DNA from 2 places in the Desulfofundulus salinus genome. Region 2 is predicted to be linked to the other one. Evidence: riboswitches for the same ligand, from Rfam matches in the RefSeq annotation. Region 2 holds a riboswitch; the other holds the start of a gene.

Region 1 (7,281 bases), 650 kb from region 2:
CCCTGGCCGGGTATGCTGTGCACCTGCAGCGCATATTCCGGGCCGTACAGGCCCTTTAAACGTTCATTGACAATGAACAGGCCCAGCCCGTGGCCGCGCCCGTAGCCGGGCAGGAGGATTTTATCCAGTTCTTTCGGGAAAATACCCACACCATTATCTTCTATGGTAACTACCACTTCTTCAGGTTGATCTTTAGCTATGATTTTTATCCTCCCGCCCTGCCTCTTGGGTTGCAGGCCGTGCTTAATGGCATTTTCTACCACCGGTTGCAGGGTAAAGGCGGGAACGGGGCATGTTAAAGCTGCGGGGTCTACAAGCTGGACTACCTGTAGCTTGTTGCCGAAACGGGTTCCCTCGATGGCCAGGTAGGCCTCCACATGGGCCAGTTCTTCCGCCAGGGGAATGGGAGCATCATCCTTTCGCAAACTGTACCGGAAGAAGCTGGCCAGCTTGATCAACAGTTCCCGGGCCTTGTCCGGCCTGGTGCGTACCAGGGAGACAATGGTATTTAAGGCGTTAAACAGGAAGTGGGGGTGTACCTGGGCCTGGAGCGCTTTTAGTTCTGCCTGGGAACGCAACCGGGCCTGGTACTCCAGTTCAGCCAGTTCCAGCTGGGTGGAGAACAGGTGGGCCAGACCCCGGGCCAGCTCCAGGTCTACCGGGGTGATGCTGCTCTCCCGGTCGTGATAAAGCTTTAATGTGCCTATGGTTACGTCCCGCCGTTTAAGCGGAACTACCACCGCAGAGCCCAGACGGCATCGTTTTTCCTGGCACCCAATTTCCCCTTTGGTTTGGGCCAGCTGCACTTCCCCGGTTGCCAGGGTCTGCAATGTAGCGCTGGTCAAAATGGGATTCCCCGGGTGGTGATGATCGCTGCCTGTGCCCACATGGGCCAGGATTTCCCGCTCGTTGGTGATGGCCACGGCGGCCAGCTTGACGGAATTATAAATAATCCGGGCCGTCTGCTCGGCTGACTCCCGGTTCAACCCGTGCCGTAAAAAGGGCAGGGTTTGGGTGGCTATGCGCAGCGCCTGCTGCGCCTGGCAGGCGGCGATGCGTTCCCTCTGCTCAGCGGCGGTTTTGACAATGACCATGAAAATGGCCACCCCAATGGAATTGACTATAATCATGGGCAGGCCGATGATCTGCACCAGTGCCCAGGCCTCGCTGAAGGGCCGGGCAGTGAGCAGGATAATACCCATTTGCAACACTTCCCCGGTCAGCCCCGCCACCAGGGCAACGTGCCAGGGGACGGAACCGCGGCGGTAATAATGCTGGACCAGGCCGCCCAGTGTTCCTTCTGCTACCGCGGCCAGGGCGCAGGAAAAGGCGGTGAAACCACCCAGCAGGTAGCGGTGTACACCGGCGATCAGGCCCGCCCCGGCCCCCACCAGGGGGCCGCCCAGCAAACCGGCCACCATTACCCCCACCACCCGGGAGTTGGCCAGGGCGCCGTGGATGGGCACGGCGGCATAGGTGCCCAGTATGCCCAGCCCGCCCAGGACCACAATTAACAACAGCTTGTCCCGGATGGTAAGTTGCCTGGATAATATACGTCCCAAAGCCGGCGTCCGGGAAATAATGAAGGCCGCCGTGGCGATCAAACTCAATCTTTCTGCTAGGGTCAGGGCTAAGGACCAGGTCATGGCCTGTTCCCCCTTTCATACTCCAGCCAATAGTATAGCAAATTGATTATGAATAGTCAGTACGTCTCCGGCAACCAACATTTTACTTTTTTACCCTTCATCCGTTTGAGATTCTGATTTGATCAATTAACACCGGTTCTTCCTGCAACCGGCTTATATATTCTTCGAGATTTATCTCTTGCGAACGGATAAAGAATACCCGTCCTCCTTTAAAAGAGGCATGTTTCAGATGGGGTATGCGCACGTATCCAAAACGTTGGGAGGAGACATACCCGGTGGTATAATGGGGGTCGTCGGAACAGCATATTTCCGCCAGCGTCCCGGCGTAGATTACCTTGGTGGCCAGAGCCAGGGCTTCCCTGACCCTGAAGTGTTCCAGCCCCATTGATTCCAGCAGGCGCGATAATTCCGCTGCGGCCCGGGGCGTGTAATCCATCCGGGAAACGCGTACTCCCCGCCAGGGGTCGGGTTCCAGGCGTCTGCCGCTTGCTGCATCCATTATGACTGCTCCCCGCATGTTTTGACCACCGGGTGCAGGTCCCCGGGCCAGCAACTCCAGGGCCCTTTCAATAGCTGCTGGCTGTACCCCGCTGGCAGAAAGCAATTGCCGGGCACACCAAAGAGCATGTTCATGGTCCTTTGTTTTTGCCGTTTGCAATGGTAGGGCGGTAATATATTTTATGTACTGGAGCTCCAGGCGTTCCACGTTAATGTTTATAAAATCAGGCTCCCCCAGGGCATGGCTTTTTGCCCGGTGGAGCATCTGCTGTATTGTTTGGGCAACCTGTTCGAAAGGGACAATTTTTTCTGCCCCCGAAATGTGCCGCCCGCCCTTTTCGTGGGGTCCCCCCTGGGCGGCCCTCATGCGGACGCTATAAACCATGGTTTTCAAAGGAACTTCTCCTTTCTATCTGCTCTTTCGTTCTTGCCATTATCCTGGTCAATGGCCAGGCCGTGAAGGCCGTATACAGCATTAAATCAGACCTAGTTTTTTCCCGGCCTTTTGGAAGGCATTTAAAGCAAACTGGATATTGTCTTCAGTATGGGTGGCCATAAGGGTAATTCTTAAACGGCTGGTTCCCTCCGGTACCGAGGGCGGGCGAATGGCCGGGACAAATACACCCATTTCAGCCAGGATGGCAGATAACGCCAGGGCTTTGTGGGCATCTCCAACAATCAGGGGAATGATAGCAGACCGGGTGGGTAACACCTCGAAACCCATGTCCTTTAACCCTTGATACAAAAACTGGACGTTAGCATGAAGTTGCCGGCGTAGCTGTGGTTCTTCTCCCAGTACATCCAGAGCAGCCATGGCAGCAGCAATTACGGGCGGGGAAAGGGCTGTAGAATAGATAAAACTGCGGGCGCGATTACGTAAGAAGTCTATTAAACTGGTACTGCCGGCCACGTACCCTCCTTCACTACCCAGGGCCTTGCTCAGGGTACCCATTTGAATAATGCCCCGCTTTTCCAAACCAAAGTATTCCACCGTACCTGCTCCCTTGTCTCCCAGTATTCCGGTAGCATGTGCGTCATCTACCATTAGGAGGGCTTGAAACTCTTCGGCCAGTTCAAACAATTGGGGTAAGGGAGCTATGTCACCATCCATGCTGAAAACCCCATCGGTAACGATTAAGCGCCTGCGAAAGGAAGTGCTTTCCGAAAGAATGTGCCGTAAATCTTCCATATCGCCGTGACGGTATATTCTCACCGTAGCCCGGCTAATCCGGCAGCCGTCAACGATGCTGGCATGGTTAAGCTGATCACTGATAACCAGGTCGCCCCGGCCCACGAGGGCCGATATCACTCCCAGGTTGGCCATATACCCGGTGTTAAAGACAATTGCGTCTTCGGTTCCTTTGAACCGGGCAATTCTTTTTTCTAAAAGACGGTGCAAAGTAAAATTACCTGTGGTCAGGCGGGAGCCCCCGCTGCCGGTTCCCCATCTTTTTACGGCGGCTATTGCTGCAGCCTTTACCCGCGGGTGGGTAGCTAAACCAAGGTAGTTGTTAGAAGAAAATAATAGCATTTCCCGACCGTTAATAATGGTTTTGGGTTCAGAAGGGCCGTCTATAAGGTACAATGAACGATACAGATTATGTTCTTTCATTAAACGCAATTCTTCGCTTAAGAAATCAATCAATTTTATTCCCTCCCCGAAACTTAAAGCAATGCGCGGGTTAAATGTTATTCTCCACCGTTAACCGTTATTCCTGCATAGGTTAACGTTTTTAAGCCGCTCTGCCACGCCCCGACTGCACCCTATAACGAAAAATGGTTTTCTATTGTCAATTTACTATGGACAACTTATCAGAAATGTGTTACTGTTTCATGTAAAGGGATTTAACCGCATAGCCGTGTCCGGGTTCCCCTGCCAATCAGGCAGGGGTAAAAGGGAACCAGGTGAAAATCCTGGACGGTGGGGCCACTGTGAATGGGTAGCAGCTTTCCACAGGGCCACTGGACCGGAGAGTCCGGGAAGGCGGGAAGCAGGCGATGACCCATGAGTCAGGAGACCTGCCCGGGCACGCGGCACGGAAAGCCTCCCAGGGAACAGGGGTTTGTGCCGGTGGTAATCTTACCATTTTTTACGTGGGATTATAGCCATTGTAAACAAACCCCGGTCTCTGACAGGCCGGGGTTATTCGTTTTAATGTGTACCATTTTCGGTTAAATGGCAGCAAATGGTTTAATGTCCTGCTGCCTGATGACAATTTCATACCGGAACGGGTGCTTTTACCCCGAGGGGTGAAAGTGAAAAGGGAAGCCGGTGCAAATCCGGCGCGGTCCCGCCACTGTGAGGGGGAGGGACTCCACAGCAAAGTCACTGTCCAGCACTCAGTAAGATTGCTTTCTGCTTTGATAGAAATTTGGTTACTGCTACGATAAGGTTACGGCGAAGGAAACCATAACATGGCTGAGTGCTGGATGGGAAGACGTGGAGCTCCGGTGAACCCGAGCCAGGAGACCTGCCCGTTACCGGAACGACCGGACCAACCTGCGCGGACGGGGGGTGGTTTAATTTGTCGTGGCATGATTGTGGTGCCAGGGCTAATCCTCCATCTGGGTAGATGGGGGATTTTTTATTAAGGCAAGATGGGAAGGGGTCTGTATGTCAATTTATGGTGGACTTCTGCTGGCAACTCTTGTTCTCAGTATTAAAACAGGATTGATCCTGGGTGCCTCGTGGCTGAGCCGGTGGGGGCTGGTGCTGACATCTTTTTTGTTCGGGAGTATCCTTTACGGGCTGGTTGTATTCTTTGGTACACATCAACAAACCCTGATTTCCTTTCTGGATCGTTACACCTTTGCAGGAGCCTTGCTGGTAGCCATATTTCTGATTTACCTGGGGCTGCAGGAGGAAAAGGGAGCAGGGAGTTCCTCCCCGGGTTGCTTGCGTGAAGCAAGTTTTCGCTCCAGGGGAGATGGGGAATTTGCCGGTAAGGCGGTTGCCTCTAACAGCTCCTGTCATTTCCTTGCAGGACAGCCGGCGCCAGGGGCTGTTATTTCTCCTGCTCTGGAGCGGTTTAAGTATGCCCTGGGTTTTTTACCCTGTCCTTTATGCCTGGTTGCCCTGGCCTTTTCAGTCATTGTAGCCAGTTCCATGGTGGGTACAGGGCTTTCTCGCCTGGGACTGTTTGTTGCGGTGCTGTTTTTTATCCTGGTTATTGTGACCAGCCTTGCCATGAGAAGAGCGATCCGTTTGACCGGGTATAAGCCTGTAGCTATTTTTAATCCGTTGTTGTTGTTTACCGGATTGATGACGCTTATCTTTGCTCTTTTTATTCCCAACTTTGTCCAGGCCATGACCATGCCCTTAACTCCCGTGAACATTGATTCGCCCCGCTGGCTGGCGGCGGTGTTAGCGGGGTTGGTGATCTTAAGCCTGGCGGGTTATTTTCGCTATCAGATCAATTTTTTAAAGGAACGTGATGATTGATGACCATTCCTGGTTCCGAATATTTAACCAAAATTTTGCATGCCGCATCCCAGAGCCTGCTAATTCCCGATATTATGGGTCTGCTCTTCTTTCTCGTTTTTGCCTTCATGGAACTGGGTAGTTTTGTGGCTGAAATGAGGAGAAGAAAAGTTATTCAGCCAGTCAACCTGCTGGAAGTAATTCATGACGTGGGAGGGGTTTCCCTCTGGCAGATGCGTAACCTGCAGCAGGTGCTTGATAGCAGTGCTTTAAATCCGCGCCAAAAAAAACTGGTATCGGATCTTTTGGCAAAACCCGGACTGTCCCCTGAGGTCAGGAGGCTGGTGGCTCAGGACATACTGGACCGTGAAGAATTCCGGTTTAAACAAACACTGGACAAAACGGATTTACTGGCCAAACTCAGCCCGGTTTTCGGGTTGATGGGCACTCTTATCCCCCTTGGTCCCGGGCTGGCTGCTCTGGGGCAGGGTGATGTGCGGGGATTGTCCGAAGCAGTGATCATTGCTTTTGATACTACGGTGGTGGGTGTGGCTGCCGGAGCGGTGGGTGCTCTCATTTCCAGGGTGCGTCGTCGCTGGTACGAGCAGGATTTAAGGTATCTGGAGTTGCTGCTGGAACTGGTGGTGGGGGGTGAAAGCCGTGCTGTTCAGGAGACGGAGGCGGGAGCGGTTGTCCGCAGAAGAAGTTGATCTCCTGGGCGGGCTGGCCAATCTGATTGATGTGATGCTGGTTTTTTGCTGCGGTTTGATGGTCGCCCTGGTACTTTCCTGGAACCTGCAGAACATTATCTTTGCCAAAGTAAAGCCCGAGGAAAAACAGCGACTCATGCAAAGCATTCAGCGGGTGATTAACGTGGAACGGGGTAAGGAGCTTAAGGAGATACCCGGGATAGAACAGGGGGGCGGCTTTGGTTACCAGGAGATGGGTACGGTCTATCAGGACCCGAAGACCGGGAAGTTGATCATGATTGAGAAGAATAGCCAATAAGTGAGGTGGCAGTGGATCAATGCCCACAGGTAAAGCAAAATGGAAAAAACACCCGACCTTGCTATTCCTGAGCCTGATAGTCCTGATTATTGTTTTCTTAATAAGTGCTTCCGGGGCTGCAGCAAATGAAAATGCACGCACAAGGGTGGTCATGCTTTTGGGCAGTGAGGGGTTTCTGGTACCCCTGGTGGATGCTTACGGCCAGCTGCAGAACTATCCTGTTGAGCTGAAGTTATTTAGCTCCAACGACCTGAAGAGCGAAGAAAAAATCCAGCAGCTGAAGCAATCGTTGCAGGATGCAGATGTATTCTTGATGGAAATGATTGGAGCCTCAACCATTCAAACAGTTGGGCCTTTATTGCAGGACCTGCCTGAAAAGTGCGAGGTGCTTTCCACCCGTAGCGGTTCTTTTCCTGAATACCCCCGTATTGATGAAAGTCAAAATACTTTCCTGGCTCAATATTTTGTAAATGGCGGCGTGGAAAATATGCGGCGGCTGGTATTGTATCTGGCCTCCAGATACGGACAGGTAACAACCGGAGAACAGTTAGATCCGGTTAAAATGCCCGTCCGGTTCATCTACCATCCTGATGCTGAGGGACTTACCTTCAACGTGGATGGGCTGTACCAGACGGTATGCAATGCTGTATACGCGGCGGGTGATAGTGCGGCTCAGGGCCTGGCGGTAAATGAAGTTCACCGGGCAGT
Region 2 (7,281 bases):
AGGGTAAGGGGGCCGGTAATGATCTCGGCGCCGTGCCGGGCCAGCAGTTCTCCGCCGTACGGCGTAGCTGCCGAGGCCAGCACGGTGTAACCGCTGGCTACCAGGTCCTGTACAATCAGGCGTCCGTCGGCGGTGCCGCTCAAGACCAGAATCATAAGGCATATCCCCTGGGTGTAACCAGAAAGTTGCCCATCTTTTGGGTCTGGTTGTTGCCAATGATCACAATGCTAAACATATCGATGGGGTGGTCCAGCATATGTTCGAGATCCGTAACCACCACCTCTTCCCCGTCCCGGTAAGCTTTGCGAACAATCCCCACTGGCGTGCTGGCCTTTTTATGCTGGAGCAGGAGCTCCCTGGCCCGGCTGATTTGGGATGTTCTTTTGTGGCTGGCCGGGTTATACAAAACCACCACAAAGTCTCCCTGGGCGGCCAGGGCCAGTCTTTTTTCAATTACTTCCCAGGGAGTCAGGAGGTCGCTTAAGCTCACCACCACAAAGTCGTGCATCAATGGTGCGCCCAGAAGAGCGGCTGCAGCGTTAGCGGAGGTGATGCCGGGGGTGATCTCCACCTCGACCTGGTCGAGTAGATTTTCCCGGTGTAAGAGCTCCAGAGCCAGTCCGGCCATACCGTAAACCCCGGGGTCTCCGCTGGATACCAGGGCTACTTTCTGTCCTTCCCTGGCCCGCTGAATGGCCGCGCGGCAGCGCTCAACTTCCCGGGTCATACCGGTACTGATGATATCTTTCCCTTCCACTATGGGGGCAATGAGTTCAATATAGGTTTTGTACCCGGCAATTACGTCGGCTTCCTGCAGGGCCTTCAATGCCCTTGGACTTAAATGTTCTATACTTCCCGGCCCCGTTCCCACCACCCATAGCTTTCCTCGGCTAAGGCTACCGTCACGCCCTCCCAGCTGGTTTTGGGGAGAATCAGTTTGGCCTGGGGGGCAGCTGCCAGCAGGGCAACCGGTTCGCATACACCACCAACTCCTATTTTTTCCTGGACAAAGGATGAATAATGAAGGCTGGGTTTTTGGGTAAAAATGGAGCGAATTTGTTCTCTCGTGAAACTGAACAGGGGGATATCCATCTCCCGGGCAACCAACTGCAAACCCCGTTCCTGTGCCCGCAAGTCCACCGTCGCCAGTGCCCGCAGGCTGGCGGGGCTGCGCCGGGCAAGCTCCAGGGCGTGGAACAGAGCCTGCCTCACCCTTTCCGGGGCCGCTTCCCTGCGGCAGCCCATTCCAGCTACCAGGTTCCGTGGCCTCAGGAAAAGGGTCTTTTCATGGGGCAACGACAGCACGCGGTTGGTGATTACCACCAGCCACCCTTGCGGCCGGGTGGCGGGCAAGTCTTCCCACGGGATTAACCGGAGGCCCGGGGTTTGGGTGAGAGGGAGGAGCGGTTCGCTGCAAAGGGTGACCGTCTCGCCGTTTACCAGGGCGGCATTCACCTGTTTTACTGCGGTGAATGGTTCCATGGACAAGTCATATTTGCGGGCCAGGACGTCCACCGCGGGCAGGCCGTGTACATCGGTGGCGGTGGTGATCACCGGCACTGCCTGGAGAGCCCCGGCCAGCTGTTGGGCCAGCTCATTGGCTCCTCCCAGATGACCGCTTAGAGTGCTGATTACGAACTGTCCCCTTTCATCCATGACCACTACAGCCGGATCGGAGCGCTTATCCCTGACCAGGGGAGCAAGCAATCTCACCACAATGCCCAGGGCCATGATAAAGACCAGTCCCTGGCACCGGTAGAATTCCTCCGCCACCACCCGGGACACCGGACCGGTAAAGGGTTCCCCCTTCCCCGGGAAACGGGCGGGCCTGAACATGCGCACCTGGTGCCCTGCTTGCTGTAAATGCCGGGATACCTTTGCTGCCAGGTCAATACCGTTTTTGGTAATGGCGAATACGGCAATGTTCATGTACTGCTACTCCGGTAACCATGGCAGAATTGGGGGTCATAGAGCTGCGACAACTGGTAGGGGGAGTTGAAAACATCTCCCACCAGCACCAGGGCGGTGCGGGTGATGCCCGCTTCCTTGACTTGATCAACGATATCGGCCAGCGTACCCCGTAACAACCGTTCCTCGGGCCAGGAGGCCTTTTCCACTACCAGCACCGGGGTTTGGGGGGTATAACCTCCGGCAAGCAGTTCTTCAACCACCTGATTCATCTGGTGTACGGAAAGAAAGATGCACATGGTGCTTTTGTGGCGGGCCAGTTCCCTTAGTTTTTCCCGCTCGGGTACCGGGGTGCGCCCTTCCAGCCGGGTAAGGATCACGGTCTGGGTTACCCCCGGCAGGGTCAGTTCGTGGGGGATGGCGGCTGCAGCAGCTAGAAAGGAGCTCACTCCCGGCACAACCTTAAAAGGTATGCCCAGGGCTGCCAGGGCATCCATCTGTTCCTGGATGGCCCCGTACAAAGCGGGGTCGCCGGTATGTACCCGGGCTACAGTTAATTGCTCCTGGTGTGCCCGGCGCATTACGGCCAGCACCTCATCCCGGGTCATGGTGGCGCTGTTGTATATCTCTACTCCGGGGCGGCAATATTCCAGTATTTTCGGATTAACCAGGGAGCCGGCATAAATGACCACATCAGCCTCCTGCAGCAATTTTGCTCCCTTAACGGTAATCAATTCGGGATCCCCCGGTCCGGCACCTATAAAGTAAATCACTTCTGCGTCCCCCTTGTTAACGGCCTCCCTTGCGGATGACCAGGATAGACATGTAATCAAGCTTCTGTCCGGCCAGATCGGTGATCTTCCGGCTTACCATTTGATCGGGATAACCGCAGCGGCTCACCAGGGCGGCCCGTTCGGTTAAACCCTTTTCCCGTAAGAGTTCCAGTACCCGATCGAAATAACGGTTTACCTTCATGAGCACTACGTTGTCAAAGCTGTCCAGCACCTCTTCCAGGCGCTTTAGGTTATAGGCCGCTGGTATTACGACCAGGCTTTCTTCCCCTATGGCCAGTGGTTCTTCCAACGCGGCCGCACAGGCACTCATGGCGGTGATCCCCGGAATGGTTTCTACGGGCAGGTCGGGATAATTTTTTTGCAGGTAAGCCCGGACGTAACCATAGGTGCTGTAAAACATCGGGTCACCGATGGTGACAAAGGCTACCTTTTGCCCCTCTCGTACCAGTTGGGCCACCCTTTCACCGGCCATGGCCCAGTGCTGTTCGAGTATTTGGTGATCCCGGGACATGGGAAAGGATAACTCCAGGGTTGTAAACTGGCGCTTGATAGCCTTGTTGATAATGGACAGGGCCAGGCTTTCCCGGTCGGCGGCCGATTTGGGTACACACACTACATCCACTTCCTGTAAAACACGGTAGGCCTTTAGGGTAAGCAGCTCCGGATCTCCGGGACCAACACCGATGCCATAAAACTTACCCAACACCCTCATCCCCCTCCTTTTGGGCAGTGATGATCCACACAGGGTTTAAAGCATGCATCAGATGATAATGGCCCCGGGATACCGTGCGGGTTACGGAAACCTGCACCACCTCTTTTTCCCAGGGAGGGCCTAGCAAAGTGAGGGCCCGGGTTAGTGTTTCCAGGGTCAGGGCGTTGATGACCAGTCTTGCCCCCGGAGCAAGCCTTTCCGCCAGCAACTGGACTATCTCCCCTAACTGGCCGCCCGAGCCGCCGATGAAGACCCGGTGGGGGGGCGGGAGCGGGAGCAGTGCCTCAGGGGCACGGCCGTCCACCACCTGGATGTTCTTCTGGCCAAAGCGACGCATGTTTTCCCGGATCAGCTCCAGTGCCGCGGGCTTTTGCTCTACGGCATAAACGATGCCGTCACCGATTAGCCGGGCTGCTTCGATAGCAATAGAGCCGGTGCCACTGCCAATATCCCACACCACCTGGCCCGGGGCCAGCCGGGCCTTGGCCAGGGTGACGGCGCGAATTTCTTCTTTGGTCATGGGGACACTCCCCCGGATAAACAGGTCATCGGGAATCCCCGGGGTTACATATGTCCAAGCTTTTTTCATCAATGATCACCATGACGCAATAACTTTGCCCGGAAAAGTCCCGGCGGGCCAGTTTACCGGGTGTGGTTTCCAGGATTTCCTCCTCTGGATAACCCAGGTTGCAACAACAAAAAACTTTTCGATCAGCCATTTCCGCCTTCACGAGCAGGCTGGCGATGTGGTTGGGTGGAGCTCCCGGGCCGGTGAGGAGGGCTACCTTCCCATGGTGGCGCATCAGGTTAACCAGGTCGCCGGCAGGTCTTCCGTGGGCACTCAAGATCAGTGCATCATGCCAGGGTATGGCCAGGCGGGCAAAGGCCAGTTGTACCGAACTGATTCCGGGGATGACCTCCAGTTCCTCCGGGGTAAAATGTTGGCGCAGGTAATTCAAGATTCCGTACAGTCCAGGATCTCCTGAAGCTAAAACGGCTACCCCTTCCTCCCGGTGTGAGCGGATGAAATCCACCATGGCCGCAAGATTATTTTTAATTACAAAAGTTTTCTGTTCCTCTCGGGCCAGATAGACCAGGTGGCGCTGGCCGCCTACCAGTACCCGGGCGCTGGCCAAAGCTCTTTGGGCGGCAGGGGTGAGATAATCCAGGTTACCCGGTCCTACGCCAATTACCCTAATTCGCGGCATCCCAGCGCCCTCCCGATTTCCTGTGCCTGACGGTCCCAACCGAGGATTTTGCCGTCCAGGGTCAAAAGGACTGTCCCCACCTTTAAACGGTGGTGGACGTACTCCATGGCCCGCTGGCTGGCCCGGCAAGCCAGCTGGTGGTAAACAGACAGGAAATTGTGTTCCGCCAGCAACTCAACCACACTTTCAATGGTGCCGGTTTCCATAATGCTTGCGATCAGATCCCGTTCACCACCCATCAGGGCAACGTGACTGGCCAGGGTTTCCCGCCGGGCGTCGGCAACGCGGCTGTGGGTATGAAAAATGCCGGCGGCTACCTTTAAAAGCTTGCCGTGGTGCCCCCAGAGCAACACGCCGGAGAAGCCTTTTTCCACACAGCTTTCCAGCATAAAACCTACGAAATTGCTCATCTCCACCACGGCTTCGGCGGGAAATCCGTATCCCTCCACCGCTATCCGGGCGCCCATGTGCCCCGGAGTAAGGACGACCTGGTGGAAGCCTGCCGCCCTGGCCATGTCCAGAAGGGGGAGCAGGGAATCCTTAAACGCTTCCTCGGACATGGGCCGGACTATACCCGTAGTTCCCAGGATGGATATACCCCCCACAATCCCCAGGCGGGGGTTCAGGGTGCGCCTGGCTATCAATTCTCCCCCGGGTACGCTGATCATTAGTTCCACTCCCCGTCCGGGAGGGAGAACGGCGGCCACAGCCTCCTTAATCATTTGCCGGGGAACAGGGTTAATGGCGGGCTCGCCTACGGCCAACGCCAGCCCCGGTTTGGTTACCCGCCCTACACCAGGACCTCCGTGAAGGCGAATTCCGTCTGGGGCGGGGCGGGCCTCGACCACAACGGGCAGACCGTGGGTAACGTCGGGATCATCTCCTCCGTCTTTGATCACCACCGCCCTGGTGCCGCCGGCTATTGCCTCTACCTGGTGGATGGGTACCGTTAAGGACTGTCCCATGGGGTTGACCAAAATGACCTGAGCAGGTTTTGTGCCGTGAAAAAGCAACTCCGTGGCAGCCCGGGCAGCCGCAGCGGCACAGGCTCCTGTCGTTATTCCGTTACGTAAAGGCTTAGCCACCTTGTTTCCCCCTGAAAAAAACACGCCCGGCAAAAGTAGGGGCGTGTGGAGAGTCTTTACGCCTGCTATCTTTCGCGCGAAGATAGAAAGGCCTACCACTGGCTTTACCCTTTAGGAAAGGGCATGTTCCAGTGAAAGGGGCAGGCAGGTCTCCTGGCTCCCGGATCTTTGGATGCCCGCGCCTTCCCGGTCCAGCACTCACCAGTGACATCGGTTAAACCATGCTGTTATATTTTCACTGCTGAACAAGCATACCATCGGATGTAGCAGCTCATCAGTGAGTGCTGGGCCAGTGGCACTTTGCGGGTTCCTCCCCGGTTACAGTGGCGGGACCGCGCCGGCTTAAACAGGATCCACCTGCTCCCCGGTCTTCCCTATTATCCCCTTTGAGGACCTGCCCCGCATATATTTAGTTTTTAACCTTCCCGGAGCCTTTCCCTGCGCTGGACCATGCGAATGTCATCTTCAACCGGTAACCGGTAAGGCCAGCACATCTGGCAAATACGGGAAGTGGTTCTTTCTCCTAAATATTCGCCCAAATCTTCCAGGCTGATGTTGGTGGTAATGATTACGGGGAGGCGATGGTTGACGCGGTAATTTAAGATCGAATAAAGTTTATTTTTGGTCCACTCGGTATAATTATGGGCACCCAGATCGTCTAAAAACAAAAGGGGTACTTCCCTTGCGGCATCCATGAGATCCTTTTCCGAATAATCTCCACCCTGGCGGTTCTGGTCATAAGTTGAACGCAGGCGGTCCAGCAAGTCCGGTACGACCACAAACAGTAGGAGCACTTCTGCTTCCAACAGGGCGTTGGCTATGCAGGCGGCCAGGAATGTCTTTCCACTGCCTACTGGGCCGGTAATCAACAAACCGTCAATATGCCGGTCGTTTTTAAAATTATTCACGAAGTCCTGGGCTGCCTGGAAAGTACGCCGGGCCGACTCATAATAGGTCAGCTTGCGTTCCGCATCTACTCGCAATCGCGAGTAATACTTAAAGTTAAATTTGTCAAAGGTGTGGTAACGCAAGCCTTCCGGTAACCCTGCTTCTTTAAAACGGTTGACCAGTGCCCTCTGCTTGTTACACGGGCAGGGAACTGCTACATTGTTTTTAATCACCACACCCCGATCTTCACATACAGGACAGGCCTTCACTGGCCGGCATCCTTTCTAATTAACTGAGGTATAGCGTTTTCAAAAGTGCTTTCTTCCGGTCATCCACCTTGGAGGAAAGTTGCTTACCTGAACGCCGTTTCTTAAATTGTGCGTCATAGGCGTTTATTTCCTCGACGGTACGCAGGTTGTTCTTTTTCCATTCCAGAATAATACTATCGATATACTTAAAATTATGCTTGCCCATCAGGACGGCCCGGCGTAAAGCTTCCAAAACCAGCGTGTGGTCCAGTTCCTCGGCCCACTGGCGGATCTGTTCGACCTCCATGGGGGAAACAGGCCGCCCGAATTCCTGTTCAAAGGCCCGGATGATCAGGGCAAATTCTTGCGCCGTTGTCTCTAAAGGCCTTTTTTCCAGCAGGCTGCGGGTACGTTCAATTTCCTTGACCCTGATGCTGG

What was found. A riboswitch is a leader RNA that binds a small molecule or an ion and turns the genes downstream of it on or off. The one in region 2 is predicted to bind cobalamin.
Region 1: it holds a riboswitch for cobalamin, as region 2 does, so the genes downstream of both, D7024_RS06050 (DUF2162 domain-containing protein) here and cbiD (cobalt-precorrin-5B (C(1))-methyltransferase CbiD) in region 2, are expected to answer to the same signal.

Annotation. Positions count from the first base shown of each region.
Region 1 is NZ_RBWE01000001.1:1,166,903-1,174,183, forward strand. Features, by position in the region: gene D7024_RS06035 (sensor histidine kinase) at 1-1,646, opposite strand, end outside; gene D7024_RS06040 (6-carboxyhexanoate--CoA ligase) at 1,744-2,529, opposite strand; gene bioF (8-amino-7-oxononanoate synthase) at 2,620-3,789, opposite strand; cobalamin riboswitch at 3,993-4,185, shown strand; cobalamin riboswitch at 4,358-4,637, shown strand; gene D7024_RS06050 (DUF2162 domain-containing protein) at 4,759-5,586, shown strand; gene D7024_RS06055 (MotA/TolQ/ExbB proton channel family protein) at 5,586-6,275, shown strand; gene D7024_RS06060 (DUF2149 domain-containing protein) at 6,256-6,573, shown strand; gene D7024_RS06065 (cobaltochelatase subunit CobN) at 6,593-7,281, shown strand, end outside.
Region 2 is NZ_RBWE01000001.1:1,819,896-1,827,176, reverse strand. Features, by position in the region: gene cobK (precorrin-6A reductase) at 1-155, opposite strand, end outside; gene cobJ (precorrin-3B C(17)-methyltransferase) at 152-874, opposite strand; gene D7024_RS09315 (cobalt-precorrin 5A hydrolase) at 847-1,929, opposite strand; gene cobM (precorrin-4 C(11)-methyltransferase) at 1,926-2,681, opposite strand; gene cobI (precorrin-2 C(20)-methyltransferase) at 2,698-3,414, opposite strand; gene cbiT (precorrin-6Y C5,15-methyltransferase (decarboxylating) subunit CbiT) at 3,398-3,934, opposite strand; gene cbiE (precorrin-6y C5,15-methyltransferase (decarboxylating) subunit CbiE) at 3,960-4,622, opposite strand; gene cbiD (cobalt-precorrin-5B (C(1))-methyltransferase CbiD) at 4,604-5,707, opposite strand; cobalamin riboswitch at 5,834-6,120, opposite strand; gene D7024_RS09285 (ATP-binding protein) at 6,124-6,864, opposite strand; gene D7024_RS09280 (DnaD domain-containing protein) at 6,884-7,281, opposite strand, start outside.